Regions from separate parts of the Oceanimonas sp. AH20CE76 genome, predicted to be linked through region 1. Evidence: predicted binding sites of a transcription regulator. Region 1 holds the regulator's gene; each other region holds the start of a gene.
What was found. Region 1 encodes sigma-54, which starts transcription at its own class of promoters, with help from an activator protein. Its sites were predicted from a motif close to TGGCACNGTTTTNGCTT; they were not measured.

Region 2: the regulator sigma-54 is predicted to act here: its motif matches at 2,170-2,186, upstream of N2M06_RS04740 (flagellar assembly protein T N-terminal domain-containing protein).
Region 3: the regulator sigma-54 is predicted to act here: its motif matches at 1,591-1,607, upstream of flgA (flagellar basal body P-ring formation chaperone FlgA).

What each region holds. Positions count from the first base shown of each region.
Region 1 covers NZ_CP155481.1:2,915,033-2,918,307, forward strand. Annotated here, with positions in the region: gene lptB (LPS export ABC transporter ATP-binding protein) at 1-464, shown strand, start outside; gene N2M06_RS14315 (RNA polymerase factor sigma-54) at 508-1,944, shown strand; gene hpf (ribosome hibernation promoting factor) at 1,969-2,256, shown strand; gene ptsN (PTS IIA-like nitrogen regulatory protein PtsN) at 2,259-2,705, shown strand; gene rapZ (RNase adapter RapZ) at 2,716-3,275, shown strand, end outside.
Region 2 covers NZ_CP155481.1:975,849-979,123, forward strand. Annotated here, with positions in the region: gene N2M06_RS04730 (SDR family oxidoreductase) at 1-750, opposite strand, end outside; tRNA gene N2M06_RS04735 (tRNA-Arg) at 810-884, opposite strand; gene N2M06_RS04740 (flagellar assembly protein T N-terminal domain-containing protein) at 962-2,098, opposite strand; gene N2M06_RS04745 (FlgO family outer membrane protein) at 2,261-2,989, shown strand; gene N2M06_RS04750 (LPP20 family lipoprotein) at 2,979-3,275, shown strand, end outside.
Region 3 covers NZ_CP155481.1:979,349-982,623, reverse strand. Annotated here, with positions in the region: gene N2M06_RS04775 (protein-glutamate O-methyltransferase CheR) at 1-609, opposite strand, end outside; gene N2M06_RS04770 (chemotaxis protein CheV) at 633-1,544, opposite strand; gene flgA (flagellar basal body P-ring formation chaperone FlgA) at 1,714-2,436, shown strand; gene flgM (flagellar biosynthesis anti-sigma factor FlgM) at 2,505-2,825, shown strand; gene N2M06_RS04755 (flagellar protein FlgN) at 2,825-3,238, shown strand.

The DNA.
Region 1 (3,275 bases):
CCATTTTTCGCCGCCTGAGCGTTGCCGATAACCTGATGGCCGTACTGCAGACCCGCAAAGATCTGAACGCCGACGGCCGTAACGAAAAAATGGAACAGCTGCTGGAAGAGTTCAATATTGTCCATATTCGTGACAGTCTCGGTATGAGTCTGTCCGGTGGTGAACGCCGGCGGGTGGAAATTGCCCGGGCACTGGCGGCAGATCCGCGCTTTATTCTGCTTGATGAACCTTTTGCCGGCGTTGATCCCATCTCTGTGCTTGATATTAAGAAAATTATATTACATCTGAAAGATCGAGGCCTGGGCGTACTGATCACCGATCACAATGTGCGTGAGACGCTGGATGTATGTGAAAAGGCCTATATTGTCAGCCACGGGCACCGTATTGCTGCTGGCACACCAGCTGAAATCCTGGCCAATGAGCAGGTCAAGAAAGTCTATCTTGGTGAACAATTCAGCCTCTGAAGGCACCGCTTCGCGCGGTTGATATGGAAGGACGTTAGCATACATGAAGCCGACTCTTCAGTTACGCCTTGGCCAGCAGCTGACCATGACCCCTCAGCTGCAACAGGCCATTCGTCTGCTGCAGCTGTCCAGCCTTGAGCTGCAGCAGGAAATTCAGCAGGCACTGGACAGTAATCCGCTGCTGGAGCAGGAGGAGCCGGACAGTATCAGGGTTGAGGATAATCGCAACGAGGAGCAAATTGCCGCAGACAGCGCCATGGAACGTAATCAGCTTTCTGAAGAGCTGCCCATGGACACCAGCTGGGAGGAAGTTTATACCGCCTCTCCGGTCAGTGGTGGTGCCGGTCTGCCGGAAGGGCTGGAAGATAATGTCTATCAGGGAGAAACCACCGAAACGCTGCAGGATTACCTGATCTGGCAAATGAACCTGACTCCCTTCAGTGATACCGATCAGGCCATTGCCCTTGCGATTATCGATGCCGTGGACGATGCAGGCTATCTCACCGCCGATATTGACGAACTGTTAGCTGCAGCCTCGGCCGACGAGCTGGGCATTGAAGCCGACGAAGTAGAAGCCGTGCTCAAACGCATTCAGCATTTCGATCCCATCGGCGTAGCTGCCCGCAGCGTGCAGGAATGCCTGTGTATTCAGCTCGACCAGTTTCCCGCCAGCACCCCCTGGCTGGCAGAAGCCCGGTTGCTGCTGGAACAGCACATGGATCTGCTTGGTAACCGCGACTACCGTACTCTGCAGCGCAAGACCAGGCTGAAAGAAGACGAGCTGAGAGAAGTTCTGAATCTGATCCAGCAGCTTGAACCCCGCCCCGGCAGCAGCATTATTCAGGGCAGCTCCGAATATGTTATTCCGGATGTGGTGGTCACCAAACGCAACGGTGCCTGGGTCGTGGAACTCAACCCGGAGGCCATGCCCAAGGTACGCCTGAATCAGACCTATGCCGCACTTGCCGACAAGCCCCGCAATAGTGAAGACGGCCAGTTTATTCGTAATCATCTGCAGGATGCCAAGTGGTTCCTTAAAAGTCTCGACAGCCGAAATGAGACGCTGCTCAAGGTTGCCAATTGTATTGTTGAACAACAACAGGCATTCTTTGAGTATGGAGAAGAGGCCATGAAGCCCATGGTGCTGAACCATGTGGCCGAGGCAGTAGAGATGCATGAGTCCACCATCTCACGCGTGACCACACAAAAGTTTCTGCACTCGCCCCGGGGCGTGTTTGAGCTTAAGTATTTCTTCTCCAGTCATGTGGGCACCGACGATGGTGGTGAATGTTCATCCACGGCAATTCGTGCTCTGATCAAAAAGCTGGTCGGAGCAGAAAACCCGGCCAAGCCGCTGAGTGACAGTAAGATTGCTCAGTTGCTGGCCGAGCAGGGGATTAAGGTGGCCAGGCGTACCATCGCCAAGTACAGGGAGTCACTGGCCATCCCCCCTTCCAATCAGCGTAAACGCCTGGTTTAAAGGCAACGACAGAAGGAAGACGTTATGCAAATTAACCTGACCGGACACCATGTAGAAATCACAGATGCACTGCGTGACTATGTTAATAGCAAGTTTACCCGGCTGGAGCGCCACTTCGACCACATTACCAATGTGCACGTCATCCTTAATGTAGAAAAAATGCAGCAAATTGCCGAAGCCAAACTGCACGTCAGTGGTGGTGAGCTGTTTGCCAACGCCCAGCATGAAAATATGTATGCCGCCATCGACGGACTCATTGACAAGCTGGATCGTCAGATCATCAAACACAAAGAGAAGCTCAAGCAAAAGTAACCATGGAAGTCGCCGACATACTAAGCAGGGACTGCACGCGCAGTGCAGTTCCCTGCACGAGCAAGAAGCGTGCTCTGGAAATTATCAGCGAGCTGGCTGCCGAACATTTGAATATCGGCAGCCAGCCGCTTTTTGACTGTTTGCTGGCCCGTGAAAAGATGGGCACTACCGGCATCGGTAATGGCATTGCCATACCTCATGGTCGTATTGGCAATGACAACAAGGCGACCGCGGTACTGCTGACTTTTGCCGAACCGGTAGAATTTGATGCCATCGACAATCAGCCGGTTGGTCTGGTGTTTGCGCTGCTGGTGCCGGAGCAGGAATGTAAACAACATCTGAAAACGCTGTCCTTAATTGCTGAAAAGCTCAGCAACAAACAGATTTGCCGGCAGCTGCGTCAGGCCGGCAGTGACGAAGAGCTTTATCAAATCATGATTTCTGCCTGAAGGAGCCTATATGCAGCTGGTGATTGTGAGTGGTCGTTCCGGGTCCGGTAAAACCGTCGCCCTGCGGGTGCTTGAAGATCTGGGTCACTACTGCGTCGATAACCTGCCGGTTGAGTTACTGCCTGAGCTGGTCCGCCTGCGCCAGAACCGGCCCGGCGCGGTTGCGGTGAGTATAGATGTGCGCAACCTGCCCGACAGCCCCGATAAGCTGGAAGCCTTTCTGGCCGAAGTGCGGGCCATGGACGAGGTGCAGGTATCCAGTTTCTTTATTGATGCCGAAAACGCAGTATTGATCCGCCGCTTTGGCGATACGCGGCGACTGCACCCTCTCTCGCGCCACAGCCTGACTCTGGATGAGGCCATTCGCGAAGAAACTCATCTGCTGGCCCCCTTGTCTTCCGATGCGGATCTGCGTATCGACACCTCAAGCTTAAGCATTCACGATCTCAGCGAAATTATTCGCGAGCGTATTCTTGGCAAAAAAGAAAAAGAGCTGAACTGGGTATTTGAGTCTTTTGGTTACAAATATGGCGTTTCCAAAGATGCTGACTTTGTGTTTGATGCCCGCTT
Region 2 (3,275 bases), 1.3 Mb from region 1:
CCGGGTCACCGGATAACGGGCTTTGGGGCTGGCGCTGGTCAGGGCGTGCAGCACAGGAGGCAGGCAAGCTTCCGCCGGCAGGCTGTAGCGGGAGCTGGGGCCGGGCTTCTCCAACCGGGCCAGCGTTTGTTCATAGCCGGCCCGGTGGCGGCTGTCTTTCATATTGATGTGACGGAGAAAAGCGGCGCGGGCATTGGCCCTGAACTGAGTTTCAATGGGGCCTGGCTCCAGCAGACTCACATGCACAGGGGTGCCGGCAAGCTCCAGCCGCAGTGTGTCTGTGTAGCCTTCCAGGGCAAACTTGGAGGCGTTATAGGCACCGCGATACTTCATGGCTACCAGCCCCAGTACCGAGCTGTTCTGAATAATGCGGCCTTCACCGGCCTGCAGCATCAGGGGCAACACTAGCCGAGTGAGGTGATGGGTGCCAAAAAAATTGGTATTGAACTGCTCCCGCAGCGCCTCAGTGGGCAGATCTTCAAGGGCACCGGGCTGGCCGTAGGCACCGTTATTAAACAGGCCATAAAGGGTGCCATTGGTGTAAGCCAGAGCCTGCTCCAGGCCCTGCTCTATGCTGGAATCGTCTGCCAGGTCCAGCAATACCGCCTGTAGCCCTTCCTGCTCCAGCTGCAATACATCCTGCGGCCGGCGGGCGGAAGCCACCACATTAAAGCCTTGTTGCTTAAGATAGTGAGCGGCAGCATGACCAATGCCGGAAGAGCAGCCGGTAATCAGGACGGATTTAGACATTAATGACTCCCAGTTTGAACCGAAGTCGTCAATGTAGCAGAAAGGAAAGCGTCGATGAATGGCGTCCCCGGCAGGAATCGAACCTGCATCTAACCCTTAGGAGGGGCTTGTTTTATCCATTAAACTACGGGGACACAGCGGGCTACAATATTGCAAATTTCCCTTTGCAGCGCAATATATTGCCGCCCGTTTGCCGGTTATATAAGCAGGCTTACCACAGCTGCACCAGTCGGTCTCCGGGAGTAGCCGGGGTGATGTTGGCTTCCTGGCCGGCAGGCATCAGAATGCTGTAGTCGGCGTGGCTTTGCTGCACCACAAAAGTAGCTCCTGACGTGCTTTCGCTGTAATACCCGGGCGTAAGCTGGCGTCTGTGCAACAGGGTAAACTTGTCTCCGGTCTGAATGCCCTCGCGCCGGCCCAGATCCATTAAAATGCCGTCGTCTGACTGCTGCACTATATTGCCCACTGCCTTGATACAGGCCTGGGCTTTGATCAGGTCCTGGCTGACATTCTGCAGCAGTTGCTCAACAGCCTGGCCATAGGCGGAATGCCAGAAACTTTGCTGATGCACATTTACCTTGTCGTGCTTTTTATAATCCCAGCTGGAGCGGGTCTGATAATCCCGTTGCAGCAGCACATCACCAGTGAGGCTGTCTTCCAGCACAATGCGCATGCGAAACTCCCGGGGAATGTCGGAAAAGGTCCACTTGGTCCAGTGGCCGTCTTCAATACTGATGTCCTCAATGCTGCCGCTCAGCAGCAGTCTGGCTTGCCGGCGTGATGTCAGCACATCACTGCCTTTACGCAGCCCGGCGTCTCTGGGCAGGGCGGTGTCCGTGTCCAGTGGCTGACCGGTAGATGACGTAATATTGACGGCGGGTGTCAGCATCGACGATAACCGGCTGCTGATGGCCGCACCCAGTTCATAAATTTGACCCGTGCTGCCCTGCTCGGGATGACGCAGGGTAATGGCGGTCAGTGCCAGGCCGGGACGATAGCGGCCGGCGCATTGTTCCTGCCGGCGTTCACCGGGCCAGATATCGGCCCGTACTGTCAGCCACAGCCTGCCCTGTTTTTTGCGCTCGTCAATAATCAGGTAATCCATCAGTTCGCCCTGAGCAGAAATATCCAGCTGCTGACCGCCGTAGGTACCATTGGTGGCAGACTGCATGGTATTCAGGGAAGCGCCGGACTGTAGCAGGGCATCGCTCAGGGCCTGTTCCAGTGCCTGCTGACGCGCTGTCTCTGTGCCCAGACTGAGCGGTGCCGAGCCCTCGGCCTGATACCAGTCGGCATGAGTAAAAAAGGGAGACAGCAGCAACAATGAGGCAAAGACATTTTTGAGCACGGCGGTATCCTGTGTAAAAGTAAAGAGCGTCAATTAAACATCGAACACTCAGCAAGAAGATGGCAAGGTTTATGCAATATTCTTGCCGGGTAAAGTTATGCTGTTTTTGGCCGATACTCGATTAGTTTCCTGAACTCAGTTTTTAAACCACGGAGCCTGTTAATGACAAGAGCCCTTATTCTGGTCACTGTGCTGGGGTTATCGGCCTGTAGCGGTGAGCCCAGGTTTGACAGCCGGCATCATTACCTGCCTCATGATCATGCGGCCCATTATGTCAGCCATCAACCCCTGGGCTCCACGCCGGCACCGGCCCGCGCTCCGCGGCATACCCAGGACGGTATTCCCATGCGCATGAGCGCCGGTGCCCGCAGTGTATATTTGCCGGAAGCCGGTCCTTCACTGGTGGGCGGGCAAACCCAGCTGCAGCAGCATATGTCAGCACTGGCCTACCGGCTGGTATCATCGGCTCACCAGATGAACCGGCAGGCAGGCATTGCAGTGAGCGGTTTTGTCAGTCAGGAGGATTACACCACTCAGGACGAGTTTGGTCGTCTGCTGTCAGAAACCATGATGTTTCAGCTTAATCAATACGGCCTTAAGGTTGTCGATTTTAAGGCTCTGCCGTTTATTCGCATTACTCCTGAAGGTGATATCAGCACCAGCCGGGATTATCGGCAACTCAGTGGTAAAATTGGTGCCCAGTATCTGCTGCATGGCACCATCAGCGAGACGCAGGGAGGCAGGCTGGTGAATGCCCGGCTGATCACCATGGCGGACCATTCGGTAGTAGCCAGTGCACAGCAGTTTATTCCGAGCTATCTGGTGGCCGCCATGCTCGACACCCGCGGCCCGCAGGTGCCTGACCATATACGGAGACGTTATGCGAAATAAGCTGATAACCCTGTTGACCCTGGTGTTTCTTGGCGGTTGTGTGGGGCAGGGCAGTGGTGCCACACCGGCCAGAAACCATATTTATGCCGTGGGTTATGCCCCTATCAGTTTACAGCGGCCGGCGGATTATCAGCAGAAACTGCTGCATGCCATGCGGGCGTCGCGGCTGGATGCCTACCGTGAACTGAGTGAGCAGCTGAGCGGTGTGATGATCTCCAGCTCCAGTGAAATGAACAGTAACGTATTACAGGACGGACCGGTAAACAGTGCCAGCCGGGGCGTGGTG
Region 3 (3,275 bases), 1.3 Mb from region 1:
GCTGTCGAGCAGGTTGTAGGGCCGAAAGCTGACCATATTGCGAATGGCAGGCTGCAGCTGCATACGGCCATTATCAAGCGCGGTAAAGAACCGGCTGCGTCGCTCCGGAGACAGGCCCCTGGCCAGAGACAGGCTGTCATAAATGCCCAGTTTGCACTGTTCCAGCATGGTGGCTGAAATATCAGTGGCAATAATTTGCAGCCCCGGCAAGGCACCCGGCCGCCGGCTCATGTACTCCTGTGCCGTCATGGCAATGGAATAAGGCTCCTGCCCCGATGAGCAGGCCGCAGACCAGACACGCAGTGATTTACCGGGTTTCGCCAACTCCGGAAATAAACGGTCACTCAGCTGAGTAAAGGGGTAGCTGTCACGGAACCAAAGTGTTTCGTTGGTGGTCATGGCATCGACCACGGCCGTTTTCAGTTCACGCTCCCGAGGCTGCATGGAGCGCTCTATCAGCACTCCCATGGATTCAATACCAAAACGAGACATCAGCGGTGAAAGCCGGCTTTTAACAAGATATTGCTTGCTGGCTCCAAGGACGATACCGGTGTTGCTTTCAAGAAACCGGCAAAACGCCAAATACTGCTCGTCGGTGAAATTTTTCATCCGTGCTATTACACCTTCAAAAATTAGAGTGCATCATTGACTGCACTGGCCAGCTCATCAGGCTGAAACTTGGCGATAAAATTATCGGCTCCGACCTTTTCAACCAGCGCCTTGTTGAATACGCCACTGAGTGAGGTATGCAGAATAACATGCAGATCCTTAAGAGCAGTATTACTTCGAATCTCGGCGGTAAGCGTGTAGCCATCCATTTCTGGCATTTCCACATCGGAAATCACCAATGATAACTGCTCATGAATCGGACCGTTGGCAGCCAGTTCTTTGAGCTTGTTCAGCGCCTGCCGGCCATTTTCCGTCACAATACACTTAAGCCCCAGAGATTCAACCGCCTTTACTACCTGACGGCGGGCCACAGAAGAATCATCTGCAATAAGAACAGGCTTGTGCTCGACAGCATTTTCTTTTGAGCGTTCAATAATCGCTGCGTCAACATCTGTGCTGGCAGGAGAAATTTCATCAAGAATTTTTTCCACATCGAGAATTTCCACCAGCTCACCGTCTATTTCGGTGACGGCCGTCATGTAGTTGAAGCGACCGGCCCCTTTGGGTGGTGGCAAGATCGACTCCCAGTTGACGTTGATGATGCGCTCTACCGAGCTGACAAGAAACCCCTGCACCGAACGGTTGTACTCGGAGATAATGACAAAGCTGTCTTCGGTTTGCTCTATCGGCCGGCCCCCCATGGCCTTGCTCAGGTCAATAATGGAAATGGTCTGGCCACGAACATTGGATACACCCCGAATAACCGGATGACGCTGAGGCAAGCCACTGAGCCGTGGGCATTGCAACACTTCCTTGACCTTAAATACGTTGATGCCAAATCGTTGGCGACCGTTAAGCCTGAACAATAATAGTTCCAGCCGGTTTTGCCCCACCAGTTGTGTTCTCTGGTTTACCGAGTCGAGTACACCCGCCATTATTCAGCCTCCGGAATGAGATTTAGCTGTCTGCCCGCCAGTTCAATGGCATGCTTTATGCAGCAAAATACGATGGTTCTAGCTTAACACCGGCCATGTGCCAGTGCCACTTCATAGCGGCAAAGATGGGACCAGTCATGATTTATGTACTATCGGCAACGGAGTAACGATGCTTAACGGTTTTTTGCCTAACTACCACAACAAGCCATGCATACATGTTTTTTTAAGCCTTGTATTCACGTTATTACCGGCCCTGGTAACGGCTCAGACCAGCATACACGACAGTATCCGTCATTACGCAGAAAACTATGTGAGCGATTTTGTCCAGGCAGGCCCTGATGACAAGGTAATCATTGAGGCTTCAAGCATAGATACCCGGCTGCAGCTGAGTGAATGCCCCGGCATGCTTACCGCAGAGATCCGCGGCAGTGGTGAAGTGCGGCGTAATACTCATGTGTTTGTACAGTGCCATGAGCAACCCGGCTGGCAACTGTTTGTGCCGGTGCGGGTAAAAGTACTTAAACCCGTGGTGACGGCTGCTGATCCTATCTCTCGTAATACTCTGCTGCAGCCGGCTCAGCTGCAGATAAGCTACCAGGATGAAGTGCTGGTAAGAGGGGACGTATTTGATAATATTCAGGCTCTGGTGGGCACCCGCAGCAAGCGGGATCTGCGCCCGGGCAGGCCGATTCTGGCCAGCCAGCTGTGTGTGGTATGCAAAGGAGACAAAGTTACCATAGTGGCAGAAAACGGCGGCCTGTCTATCCGGACTCAGGGCGTGGCCGATGAAAACGGCACCTTTAATGAGACCATTCGCGTACGCAACAGCCGTTCGGGCCGCCAGATACAAGGGCGCATCAGCGAGGCCGGAGTAGTAAAGGTGGGTCTGTAAATTCTGCTAAAGTTGCACAAGGGCCAGCCGATAACCGGTGTGACAGCAGCAAATCAGGACACAAGACCATGGCCATAGACAAGCTTCCTCCCGGATTTCATAACGGTCCGGTCAGCGGAAACAAATATCCGCAGAAAAGTGCATCCGCTACTACCGGCAACAGTGGCGAACCCAAAGCCGTTGCCGGGCGAGATGAAGTCACGCTCACGGCAGAGGCCAGACAACTTAACCGCATGCAGCAAAGTCTGTCTGCCGGGGACGGCACCGATAACAGCGCCCGCCTTGACGCCATTAAAAAAGCAGTCAATGAAGGCAGCTATCAGGTGAATACCGAGCGTCTTGCCGGTAATATTATCAGCCTTGAAAACGACATAGAGTCTCTGTATTAATGAGCCTTGATACGCTGCTGACCCAACAACATTCTCAACTTGAGCGCCTGCTGGCGATCACTGAGCAGGAGCTTGAGCTGATCGTTCAGCGCAAGGCGCTGGAACTCCCTCCTCTTACCGAGCAGAAACAGCAACTGCTGGCCGATATTCAGGCCACCGATGCCAGCCTGTGCAACCACCCCGATGTAGCTCTGCTGGGCACTGAGTTTAAACCCAGGGTTGATGCATTGCGTGCATTAATGACCACTTGTCAGGAGCGCAACGACGTTGCCGGACAGGTGCTGGAGCAGTCCCTTGCCGGCACTCGCCAGCTGGCCAATATTCTCAGCCGGCTGCACGAGCGCCAGAGCATGACCTATGATCAAAAAGGTCACACCAAGGGCATTAATAAAGGCTCCGGCTTCAAAGTTTAAACTGCAGAGCGAAGCATCAGTGCGGTTGCACTCCACC